One region of the Pseudomonas sp. NPDC086251 genome, then DNA from elsewhere that is predicted to be linked to it. Evidence: predicted binding sites of a transcription regulator. Region 1 holds the regulator's gene; each other region holds the start of a gene.
What was found. The regulator FliA, encoded in region 1, starts transcription of late flagellar genes. The targets are predictions, from matches to a motif close to CTAAAGTTTNNNNNNNNNNNGCCGNTAA.
Positions count from the first base shown of each region.

Region 2: ACIPL2_RS03610 (methyl-accepting chemotaxis protein) is a predicted target of FliA. The motif match lies at 1,905-1,932, and genes of this name have one in related genera.
Region 3: motA (flagellar motor stator protein MotA) is a predicted target of FliA. The motif match lies at 1,638-1,665, and genes of this name have one in related genera.

Region 1 is NZ_JBIVBY010000014.1:116,151-120,309, reverse strand. Features, by position in the region: gene ACIPL2_RS18260 (chemotaxis protein CheA) at 1-99, opposite strand, end outside; gene ACIPL2_RS18255 (protein phosphatase CheZ) at 113-901, opposite strand; gene ACIPL2_RS18250 (chemotaxis response regulator CheY) at 924-1,295, opposite strand; gene fliA (RNA polymerase sigma factor FliA) at 1,464-2,204, opposite strand; gene fleN (flagellar synthesis regulator FleN) at 2,201-3,031, opposite strand; gene flhF (flagellar biosynthesis protein FlhF) at 3,147-4,159, opposite strand, start outside.
Region 2 is NZ_JBIVBY010000001.1:822,490-826,648, forward strand. Features, by position in the region: gene ACIPL2_RS03590 (LysR substrate-binding domain-containing protein) at 1-142, shown strand, start outside; gene ACIPL2_RS03595 (MmcQ/YjbR family DNA-binding protein) at 139-498, shown strand; gene ACIPL2_RS03600 (DUF1294 domain-containing protein) at 510-938, opposite strand; gene ACIPL2_RS03605 (undecaprenyl-diphosphate phosphatase) at 935-1,765, opposite strand; gene ACIPL2_RS03610 (methyl-accepting chemotaxis protein) at 2,059-3,693, shown strand; gene pnuC (nicotinamide riboside transporter PnuC) at 3,966-4,159, shown strand, end outside.
Region 3 is NZ_JBIVBY010000034.1:54,914-59,072, forward strand. Features, by position in the region: gene ACIPL2_RS29100 (HDOD domain-containing protein) at 29-1,567, opposite strand; gene motA (flagellar motor stator protein MotA) at 1,734-2,585, shown strand; gene motB (flagellar motor protein MotB) at 2,589-3,602, shown strand.

The DNA.
Region 1 (4,159 bases):
GCTTTCAAGCTCGACCAGCTGTTCGGACAGTTGCTCTAGAATCTCGCCGGCCTCAACCAGGAAATCCTGAAGGATCTCTTCATCGGCGCCGAAGCTCATGTATGGGGTGCTCCTAGAATCCAAGGCTGGAAAGCAAATCGTCTACATCGTCCTGACCGGACACAACGTCTTCTCTTTTATCGGCATGAATCTGCGGACCTTCACCCTGAGAGAGATGTTTTTGCGGATCTTTTTCTGCCAGCATCGCTTCACGGTCATGTTCGATGCCCGCAAAGCGGTCCACCTGACTGGCCATAAGCACGAGCTTGAGCAGGTTGCTTTCAACTTCGGTGACCAACTGCGTCACGCGCTTGATTACCTGACCGGTGAGGTCCTGGTAATCCTGGGCGAGCAGGATGTCGTTAAGGTTGCTCGACACCACGCGATTGTCTTCGCTGCTGCGTGTCAGGAAACCGTCGACTCGCCGCGCCAGTTCACGGAACTCTTCAGCTCCGACTTCGCGACGCATGAACCGTCCCCAATCGGTGCTCAAGGCCTGGGCTTCAGTGCTCAGGCTGTTGACCAGCGGCGTGGCGTTTTCCACCAGGTCCATGGTGCGGTTGGCCGCCGCCTCGGTCAGTTTGACCACATACCCCAGGCGCTCGGTGGCGTCCGTGATCTGTGACACTTCCTCGGCTTGCGGCATGTTCGGGTCAATCTGGAAATTGACGATCGCACTGTGCAGCTCGCGAGTGAGCTTTCCCACTTCCTGGTACAGGCCGCGGTCACGGGTCTGGTTGAGCTCATGGATCAGTTGCACAGCGTCGCCGAACTTGCCTTTTTCAAGGCTTTCGACCAGTTCGACGGCGTGTTTTTTCAGGGTCGACTCGAAGTCACCCTGTGAAGATTCGATATGCTCCATAGCTTCCCCGTGGCGCAGTTGCTCAACCGATGCGTTCGAAAATCTTCTCGATTTTTTCTTTCAACGCCTGGGCCGTGAAGGGTTTGACCACATAGCCGTTTACACCGGCCTGGGCCGCTTCGATGATCTGCTCGCGCTTGGCTTCAGCGGTCACCATCAGCACGGGCAAGTGCTTGAGCTTTTCATCGGCGCGCACGTGGCGCAGCAAGTCGATACCGGTCATGCCAGGCATGTTCCAGTCCGTTACCAGAAAGTCGATGCTTCCGCTGTTGAGAACCGGAATGGCGGTTGTGCCATCGTCAGCCTCGACCGTGTTGGTGAACCCAAGGTCACGCAACAGGTTTTTTATGATCCGCCGCATCGTTGAGAAGTCATCAACGATGAGGATTTTCATGTTCTTGTCCAATTCGACCTCCAAGCAGTCTTAAACGCGCCCAGCACCTGGACGCGCCATTTCAATCAATCCGGCAAAGCACTCAATGACTGTCTGGAGCACAACAGATCGAGACCGGCGCAGTTTCAACACCACACCAGCCACGTTCGCAGTGTCCCCACACTGCCTTCAGCGCGCTCGCCACTCCCCCAAACGCCCCCGCAAACGGGCCGCGCACTGGCTGTGTAACTGGCTGACCCGAGATTCGCTGACTCCCAGGACTTCGCCGATTTCCTTGAGGTTCAACTCTTCGTCGTAGTACAGCGCCAACACCAGTCGCTCACGCTCCGGCAAATTGGCAATCGCGTCCGCCAGCGCCGCCTGGAAGCGTTCATCTTCCAGATCGCGTGACGGCTCCGTATGTGCACTCGCGCCATCCTCGTGCAGCCCTTCGTGTTCGCCGTCCTGCAACAGATCGTCGAAACTGAATAACCGGCTGCCCAGGGTGTCGTTCAAAATCCCGTAATAATCGTCGAGACTCAATTGGAGTTCGGCCGCAACTTCGTGATCTTTAGCGTCACGACCGGTTTTAGCTTCAATCGAGCGAATGGCGTCGCTGACCATCCGGGTATTGCGGTGGACCGAACGTGGCGCCCAGTCCCCCTTGCGCACTTCATCGAGCATCGCGCCGCGGATGCGGATGCCCGCGTACGTCTCGAAACTCGCGCCTTTGCTGGCGTCGTATTTGGTCGACACTTCAAGCAGGCCGATCATCCCGGCCTGGATCAGGTCTTCGACCTGGACACTGGCCGGCAGACGCGCCAGCAAGTGGTAGGCAATGCGTTTAACCAGTGGCGCGTAACGCTCGATCAGCTCGTACTGCGCGTCACGTGCCGATTTCTTGTAGAGGTTGTAACCGCTGGCTGTCATAGCACCGGTCCTGCCGTTTGTTGCACGAGGCGCTCGACGAAAAACTCCAGGTGCCCACGCGGGTTGGCCGGCAGTGGCCAGGTATCGACCTTCTGCGCAATCGCCTTGAACGCCAGCGAGCACTTGGAACGCGGGAACGCTTCATACACGGCGCGCTGCTTCTGCACGGCCTTGCGCACGCTTTCGTCGTACGGCACCGCACCGACGTATTGCAAGGCAACGTCGAGGAAGCGATCCGTGACTTTGGTCAACTTGGCAAACAGGTTGCGACCTTCCTGCGGGCTCTGGGCCATGTTGGCCAGGACGCGGAAGCGGTTCATGCCGTAATCGCGGTTCAGCAGTTTGATCAGTGCGTAGGCGTCGGTGATCGACGTCGGTTCGTCACACACCACCAGCAAGACTTCTTGCGCGGCGCGAACGAAACTGACCACCGAATCACCAATGCCCGCCGCGGTGTCGATCACCAATACGTCGAGGTTGTCGCCGATATCGCTGAACGCCTGGATCAGGCCGGCATGTTGAGCCGGGCTCAAATGAACCATGCTCTGGGTACCGGATGCGGCCGGGACGATGCGGATGCCGCCAGGGCCTTGCAACAACACGTCGCGCAGCTCACAGCGGCCTTCGATCACGTCGGCCAGGGTACGTTTGGGTGTCAGTCCCAGCAGAACGTCGACGTTCGCCAGCCCCAGATCGGCGTCCAGCAGCATCACGCGCCGGCCGAGCTCCGCTAGAGCCAGGGACAAGTTCACTGACACGTTAGTCTTCCCGACGCCACCTTTGCCGCCGGTCACCGCGATCACCTGTACGGGATGCATGCTGCCCATGAATTTCTTTACCTTGTCTTACTTAGACGGAGGCCACATTACTGGCTGCGCGTTCACAAACGGAACAATGCATGGCAGACCATCGATGTAGGTACAAAAACTGTTCATTAATACCTCAGCCAACCTGCTTGGTCGGGCTGTGGTAAATATCAGCGAACATGTCAGCCATGGCTTCTTCGCTGGGTTCTTCTTGCATTTGCACGCTTACGGCGCGACTGACCAACTGATGACGACGCGGCAGATGCAAATCATCCGGAATCCGCGGGCCATCGGTCAGGTAGGCCACCGGCAATTCATGACTGATGGCCAGGCTCAACACCTCGCCCAGACTTGCCGTTTCATCCAGTTTAGTCAGGATGCAGCCAGCAAGCCCGCAGCGTTTGTAACTGTGATAAGCGGCGGTTAGAACCTGTTTCTGGCTGGTGGTTGCCAAAACCAGATAATTTTTCGATTTGATGCCACGACCGGCCAGGCTTTCGAGCTGCATCCGCAGTGCCGGATCGCTGGCCTGGAGGCCCGCGGTATCGATCAGCACCACGCGTTTGCGCAGCAAGGGTTCCAGCGCCTGCACCAGGGACTGGCCCGGGTCGACGTGGGTCACAGAGACGTTGAGGATGCGCCCCAGGGTCTTGAGTTGTTCCTGGGCGCCAATGCGATAGCTGTCCATGCTCACCAGCGCGATGTTCTGCGCGCCGTACTTGAGCACGTAACGGGCCGCGAGCTTGGCCAGCGTGGTGGTCTTGCCCATGCCGGCAGGGCCGACCATGGCGATCACACCGCCCTCTTCCAGCGGCTCGACTTCCGGGGTGGCGATCATCCGTGCCAGGTGCGCCAACAGCATCCGCCAGGCCTGACGAGGTTCTTCAATATCACTGATCAGTGCCAGCAGGTCCCGCGACAACGGGCCGGACAGGCCAATGCGTTGCAGGCGGCGCCAGAGGTTGGCCTGGGCCGGACGGCTGCCTTGCAGCTGATTCCAGGCCAGCGAGCCCAGCTGCACTTCCATCAATTCACGCAGGCTATTGAGTTCGAAACGCATTGAGTCGAATGCACGCGGGTCGACGCCATTCGACGCTGGCGCAGGAGCCGGCGCAGGACGACGCGGTTCGGCGTAGGTCGGCTCGATCA
Region 2 (4,159 bases), on a different contig from region 1:
GCAGTTGCTGCCCGACTGGTCGTTGCCGGGCGGCTGGCTGCAAGCGGTCTACCCTCATCGTCGCGGGGTGATGCCCGCCGTGCGCGCCTGGATCGACCATTTGATCGAATCATTCAATGCCTGTGGGGACCGACTGATATGAAGGCTGGACGCATGAGCGAAGAGGACGTCGCGCAATTCTGCCTCGCGCTGCCCGGCGCGCGGGAAGACTACAAATGGGGTGGTGTGCGGGTGTTCTCGATTGCCGGGAACAAGATGTTCGCCTTGCAGAACCTGCGTGGCGCGTCCCTGGCGTTCAAGGTCGACAAGGACTTGTTTCTCGGCCATTGCGACCGTCCGGGCATTCACCCGGCACCTTATCTGGCGCGGGCCCAGTGGATCATCATGGAAACGCCCTACCCTCTAAGCGCCGAAGAGCTACAAGGGTTGCTGCAACGTTCCCATCAACTGGTGGTGAGCAAGCTGCCCAAGCGTACTCAGGTCGGCTTGCTGCTGTAGAACCCGCAGGTTTAGAACAGCGCGAGCAGATGGGCGCCGAGGAACAACTGGTCGATCCAGAACACCTGATGCAGCAGCACAATCGCCCAGCACACCAACTGAAACGAGACCTTGCGCGTCTTGTGCCGAAACACCTGCTGCGCAATCAAGGCACCCGGCCAGCCACCGCCGAGTTCCAGCGCGTGCAACACGTTCTCCGGGGTGCGCCAGGTGTCGGCGCGCGCCTTGCGCTTGTCGCTCCAGTACAGGAAAAACGCCACCACGCTGACGATGCCGTATGCCGCGAGGGGAATCGCCGACACCCCGCGCAGCCATAACGACATCGAGCCAAACAGCGGCAGCGCGCAGAGGATCGCGAACACCACCAGTTTCAGGCGCAGATGCTGGATCTCGCCCCCGGACGGGCGCCCGGGGTTGTAGCGCGCGCTGGAGTCACTCATGGCTTGGCCGCGGCCCAATCGACCCAGCCAAACTGCCAGGTCGCGAGGATGAACAGGCCGAACGCGATCCGGTACCAGGCGAACGCCGCGTAGCTGTGGCTGGCGATGAACTTCAGCAAGCCCCGGACAGCAATCATCGCGAAGATGAACGCGGTCACGAAGCCGATCGCAAACACCGGAAAATCTGCCGGCACGAACAAGTGACGGTATTTAAACCCCGAGTACACCGCGGCAGCGACCATGGTCGGCATCGCCAGGAAGAACGAAAACTCGGTCGCGGTCTTGCGCGACAGGCCGAACAGCAAGCCGCCGATAATGGTCGAGCCGGAACGCGAAGTGCCCGGAATCATCGCCAGGCATTGGGCGAAACCGACTTTCAGGGCATCTTTCCAGGTGATCTCGTCAACGCTTTCGGCGTGCACTTCATGCTGACGTTGTTCGGCCCACAACATGATGATCCCGCCCACCACCAATGCCGCTGCCACCGTGATCGGGTTGAACAGGTAATGGTGGATCAAATCGGAAAAGATCACCCCCAGCACCACGGCGGGCATGAAGGCAATCAGCAGGTTCGCGGTGAAACGTCGGGCGCTGGGTTGTGTCGGCAAGCCGATGACCACGTCGAGGATCTTGCGGCGAAATTCCCATACCACCGCCAGGATGGCGCCCAGCTGAATGATGATGTTGAAAGCGATGGCCCGCTCGCCACCGAAGTCGAGCAAGTCGGCCACGATGATCTGGTGCCCGGTACTGGAAATCGGCAAAAACTCCGTCAGCCCTTCTACAACCCCAAGAATCAATGCCTGAAAGGCGGTCCAAAGATCCATCAATCCCCCAAGAAGCGATGCGCCACGGCATGCACCGTTAATATTTTTCAGAGCGTTTGACTGCGCCCAGCGTAGTTGAAAACCCGCGAGCGCAAGATCCACGCACAGCCGTAAAAATCCTGTGAAAAATCAGACTGGATTCAGGTTTTTCCGTGCGGGGCCGAAATCCTATCAGACAAGTCCGTTTTACGCTGCCGCGTATTGGACCTAGGCCTTGTAGGCCCGGTTGGCAAAGTGTGGTTGGATGCTGGCGATCATTTATTACAAGAAAAAGAATCCGGAGTGACAGCGTTATGAACAGCTTGCGCAGTATGTCGATCAGCCGCCGTTTGTGGCTCATTCTGATCGTGGCCGTGATGATGCTATTGACGTTAGGCGTGTTGATGCTCAAGCAGATACACGATGACCTCTACTACGCCAAAGTTCAGAAAACCCAGCACGTGGTGCAAACCGCCAGTGGCATCCTGACTTATTATCACGACCTGGAAACCGCCGGCACGCTCACCCGTGACGTCGCGCAGAAACAGGCACTGACGGCGGTTCGCGGCCTGCGTTATGACCAGAACGATTACTTCTGGATCAACGACCTGACGCCGGTGATGGTGATGCACCCGGCCAACCCGAAACTCGAAGGCCAGAACCTTTCGACGATCCGCGACCCGGACGGTTTTGCGCTGTTTAATGAAATGGTCGCCATTGCCAAGTCCAAAGGGGCTGGCACGGTTGATTATCGCTGGCCGAAACCGGGTGCCAATGCACCGGTCGAGAAAACCTCCTACGTAAAACTGTTCGAACCCTGGGGTTGGGTGATTGGCTCGGGCGTGTACGTCGATGACGTGCAGGCCGAGTTTTATGGCCAGGTCTGGAAGGCTTCTTTCGTCGGGCTGGTGATTGCCCTGATCATGGCGCTGCTGGTGATCCTGATTGCCCGCAGCATCGTACGGCCGCTCCAGGAAACCGTGACGGCCATGGCCAACATCGCCAGCGGCGAGAGCGACCTGACCCGCAGCCTCGATACCCATGGCCAGGATGAGGTCACGCAATTGGCACGCCATTTCAATGCATTCACCACCAAGTTGCGCCTGGTGATCACTGAGCTGCAGGTGTCCGCCAGCGCCCTTGGCCAGTCTTCCAGTGAGTTGGGCAACGACGCCGCCCAGGCCCAGCAACGCAGCCAGCAACAATCGCAACAGATGGAACTGGTGGCCACGGCTATTAATGAAGTGACCTACGGCGTGCAAGACGTGGCGAAAAACGCCGAGCACGCCGCCAGTGAAATGCGCGATGCCGAGTCTCAGGCACAGCAAGGCCAGGTCAACATCGATGGCAGCCTGCAACAGATCGACAAGTTGTCTTCGACGATCGATCAGGCGGTTGAAGTGATTCGTACCCTGGCCGCCGAAAGCACGCAGATCGGCAGCGTTCTGGAAGTGATTCGCTCGATTGCCGAGCAGACCAATCTACTGGCGCTCAACGCGGCCATCGAAGCCGCCCGTGCCGGTGAACAGGGTCGCGGTTTTGCGGTGGTGGCCGATGAAGTCCGGCTATTGGCCCAGCGCACGCAGAAGTCTACGGCTGAGATTCAGTCGATGATCGAACGTCTGCAGAACCACTCCGAAGCGGCGGTGAAGGTGATCGGCGACAGCAGTCGCGCATCGCAGTTGACCATCGAGCAGGCCGGTCTTGCCGGTGCGAGCCTGAACGCCATTGGCCAGGCGTTGCGCAACCTCAACGGGCTGAACGCCTCGATTGCCAGCGCCACCTTGCAACAGGCGCATGTGGTCGAGGACATCAACCAGAACGTCACCCAAGCGGCGGGTTTGTCGCATAGCACGGCACTGGCGGCGGAACAGTCGAGCCTGGCCAGTGTTCGCTTGAAGGAATTGAGTGAACAGTTGAACGGGTTGCTCAAGCAATTCCGGGTGTAGCCGCCTGCGGAAACGCGATCCCCGTAGCAGCTGTCGAGCCTGCGAGGCTGCGTTCGGCTGCGAAGCAGTCGTGAAACCAGGCGCCGCGGTGTGTCAGGTAAAAACCCGTAGGCTGGATTGACGACTGCTTCGCAGCCGAACGCAGCCTCGCAGGCTCGACAGCTGCTACAGAGGCAAACGCAGGGCCGACGAGGGATGGCGCTTGCTGGTTTTACTCAGCAGCGCCTGCCGGTACAATCCGTTCCCCTTTTCGCTTCCCCCAAGGAACCTCCATGTCCGGGCTTGAACTGTTTGCTGCCAGCCTCGGCGTGATTGCCGTCTGGTTGACGGTCAAACAGAATCCTTGGTGCTGGCCGATCGGCCTGGTCATGGTGCTGCTGTATAGCTGGATCTTTTTTGAGGTGAAGCTGTACTCGGACATGCTGCTGCAAGTGATCTACGCCGGGTTTCAGCTCTATGGCTGGTG
Region 3 (4,159 bases), on a different contig from region 1:
GCACAAAGGGGAGGATTGTAGCGCAGCCTCATTGGCCGCGGGTGCTAAAGCTATGCAGCGCTTTCTCTATGCATTGCGCGGTTTTACCGAAGGCTTGCACGGTGATTTCCGAGAACGGCCCGCCGCCCTGATCCGCCACCACAATCATGATCACCCGACCATTATTGACCAGTGAGCGCAGCAGCAGGTGTTCGCCGCCGAACTGTGAACGCAGGCTCGCCGGCAGCAGCGCCGAGAATTGCGCGTTGTTGGCCGGTGTCAGTCGCACCTGCGCTTGCTGCGAGAGCAAGCGTTGCAGCACGGTGCTCTGGCTGACCAGGAAATTCAGGCCCGCCGCGTCTTTCGGCAGCCCGGCGATCTGGTGCACGCGCAGATTGGCGTGCGTGCGGTCGGCCATCAGGATCATCACCCGACGCATGCCGCACGCGACTAATGCGTCCCGCGCAGAAGTGGTCAAGTGCATGGCATTGGTGAAGCGACTCGGCTCGACCAGCAACTCGGCACATTGCTTGCGCCACTTCGCCAGGTCTTCGGCGGTCGGTGCCGGGGCCGGCAGCAAGCCGGCATGGATGCGGTTCACGCCCCACGGCCAGATCAGCGACACCGCCGGGTGCCACAGGTCGGGCATGGCGTGATAACGGGCACTGTTCGCGGCCTGTTGGTGCAACTGCTGCTGCACCTCGTCCATCGGCATTTGCAGGTAAAGGCTGGTCAGGTATTGCCAGCGCTCACTGTGCGGACTGTCCCAGGCCTGTTGCGCCGACAGCGCCAGACCATTGGCCAGCAGCACGGTGTTGGCCGGTTGATTGAGCCAGCGGCGCAGGGACGGATCGTCATCGAGGCGGTTTTGCTGACGCAACGGATGTTCGCTGTCACGCGCGATGCGCAGGACTTTGACCAGCTCCCGTTGTTCGTTGAGCAACAGTCGATAGCCTTGCTGGACCCAGATCGGCAGGCGCCAGATGTCCACCAGCGCCAAGCCGATTTCCAGCAGGCGCACGCCAAACAATTGCTTTTCGACTGTGCGCGCCGACTCGCCTTTATGGATGACCCGCAGCTCCCATTCTTCGAGCAATTGCGGATGCGTCAGTGCCAACGGCCAGAGCGGCGAAAGAAACAGCAGGCTGCCCCAATGAATGTCCTGCCACAGCCGCGCCAGGCGACTGGCAAAAAAACCGTTGGCCTGTTGGGTCGCGTGCTGGCTGATCAGCTGCAGTTGGCGCAGGGCCAGCGGGATCTCGGACTGAGGCTGGGCGGGCAGGCGGGCAAGCAGTTCTTCGGTGCGTTTCAAACCGAGGCGATTGATCGCCACCTCAAGGTTTTCCGCCGGCTCGGTCATGCTGCCATGGGTGTGCCGGTTGGCTTCGCGAATCACGCTCAAGGCCAGGGCCGGGCTGTCCTGCATCAGTTCGGCGATATCACGCAACGAACTGCGACTGTTGGCGAGGGCCTTGCAGACGCGGTCATGACTGACTTGCGGAACCGGCAGGCGCACGCCATCGAGAAGCTTGACCCAGCCTTCGAGCGTGGTCGGTTTTGGAGTTGGAACGTTCGTTTCATTAGCCATGGTTGGACGCGATCACCGTCTGCATTACCTGTGCCCGGAGCGGGCTTAATTGGCTTTTCGCCTGAACTGGCTTTAGTCTGGCGCAGTTTTGCCGATAAGTAGAAGAAGAGATTTTTTAACTTCCGAATATGACCTTGAACCCGACTCAGTAAGTGCTCTCCTACCTATGGCTAAAATAATCGGCATCATCGTCGTATTCGCGAGCGTGCTCGGCGGATACGTGCTCTCCCACGGCAAAATTGCCGCCCTGATCCAGCCCTTCGAGGTGCTGATTATCGGTGGCGCGGCGCTCGGCGCATTCCTGCAGGCCAACCCCGGTTACATGACGATGCACGTGCTCAAGAAGTCCTTGGGCATGTTCAGTTCGCGCTTCAACCACACGTTCTATCTGGAAGTGCTGGGCCTGATCTACGAGATTCTCAACAAGAGCCGCCGCGAAGGCATGATGGCGATTGAAGGCGACATCGAAGATGCCGCGGCGAGCCCGATCTTCGCCAAGTACCCGACGGTTCTGAAAGATGACCGCATGACCGCATTCATCTGCGATTACCTGCGCATCATGTCCTCCGGCAACATGGCTCCCCATGAGCTGGAAGGCCTGTTCGACATGGAGCTCTACAGCCTCAAGGAAGACCTGGAGCACCCGTCCCACGCTGTCAACGGCATCGCTGACGCCATGCCCGGTTTCGGTATTGTCGCGGCGGTACTGGGGATCGTGGTGACCATGGCTTCCCTGGGCGAAGGCGACCAGAAATCCATCGGCCTGCACGTCGGTGCGGCACTCGTGGGTACCTTCTTCGGTATTCTCGCGGCCTACGGTTTCTTCGGTCCGCTGGCCCATTCCCTGGCCCACGATGCCAAGGAAGAACTGAACGTCTACGAAGCCATCAAGGCCTCGCTGGTCGCTTCAGCTTCGGGCATGCCGCCATCGCTGGCGGTGGAGTTCGGCCGCAAGGTCCTGTACCCGGCGCACCGTCCTAGCTTCGCTGAGCTGGAACAAGCGGTTCGTGGTCGCTAAGCCATGGAAAATAACCAGCCGATAATCATCAAGCGCGTCAAGCGCATCGCCGCCGGACATCACGGGGGCGCCTGGAAAATCGCCTTCGCCGACTTCGCGACGGCGATGATGGCGTTCTTCCTGGTGCTGTGGCTGCTCTCTACTGCCACACCAGAACAGAAGATCGCCATCGCCGGTTACTTCAAGGACCCGGTCGGTTTTTCCGAAAGCGGCACGCCGTACATCATCGACCTGGGCGGCACGCCGACCCTGGCGCCGGAGAACACCCTCAACCCCGAGGTGAAATCCCAGCCGCAACCGGACAAAGTGACCATCGACACCGAACAGGTCGAAGGCATGGCCGAGCAGGTCGAGAAAGAACGCCTCGAACTGTTGCTGCAAGAGCTGCAGAACAAGGTCGAAGAGAACCCGCAACTGAAGAAATTCAAAGACCAGATCCTGTTCGAAATCACCCCGGACGGTTTGCGCATCCAGATCGTGGACGCCGAAAACCGGCCGATGTTTGACTCCGGCAGTGCGCGTCTGAAACCGTATTTCGAAGACATCCTGCTGGCCATGGCCGACACCATCAAAGCGGTGCCGAACAAGATCAGCATCAGCGGCCACACCGATGCCAAGCCGTACACCGGTACCGGCGATTTCGGTAACTGGGAACTCTCGGCCAACCGTGCCAACGCCGCACGCCGTGCGCTGGTCGCCGGCAGTTATCCGGAAGCGCAGGTGGCACGGGTTGTCGGTTATGCCTCGTCGGCGTTGTTTGATCGGGAGAACCCGTTCAACCCGGTCAACCGTCGTATCGACATCGTCGTGCTGACCAAGAAAGCCCAGCGCGCCATTGAAGGTTCACAAGGTGCAGAACCGGTTCCGGAGCCGACGCAAGGGCAAGGTGGCCCGGGTGAAGTGCCCGCGGATCCAAATGCGCTGCCGGCGGATAAAGAACCTTTGCCAGCCCACGAGTTGCGCGAACGTCTGAATCTGTTCGATAACCCGAAGCCCGCAGAACCACCGAAGCAGTGACCCACAAAAAAGCCGACAGTGATGTCGGCTTTTTTTTGCGGCTTTCACTGGTTTGGAAGCCAGACGCGGCCCCTTGTAGGAGCTGGCTTGCCAGCGAAGGCGGCCCTGAGAGCACTCGCTTTTAAGTGGATCAGAATCGTCTATCAGTGCTGGAAAACCAGCACCGTCTATGACGAAAAGGCTTACTTGCAGGCATTAACGCGGCGTGGATCAACGTTGGTAGAGGCGCCGATGGAGGTGGTCACAGGTTGACGGACAGGCTCAGGGCGTGAGGGGGCGGTGCGTCAAGATCAAAAGCACGGCGGCCTACCGGCCGGCCTGATTTCAGCGCATGCGTTTCCCTGTGGGAGCGAGCTTGCTCGCGAAGGTCGTTAACGATGACGCGTTTAAACAGGATAAACGCTGCGCATTTAAGATCTTCTGATTGCGGTAAAAATCAAGGAGTGAGGGCATGTCCGAGAAAGGTGTAGGAAGTCTCCGAGACGTATAAACCGGGTTTTTCTTCGCTTAAGGCTCGCCTATAGTTTGTCCGTCGCCGACGAATCGGTGATCGACTT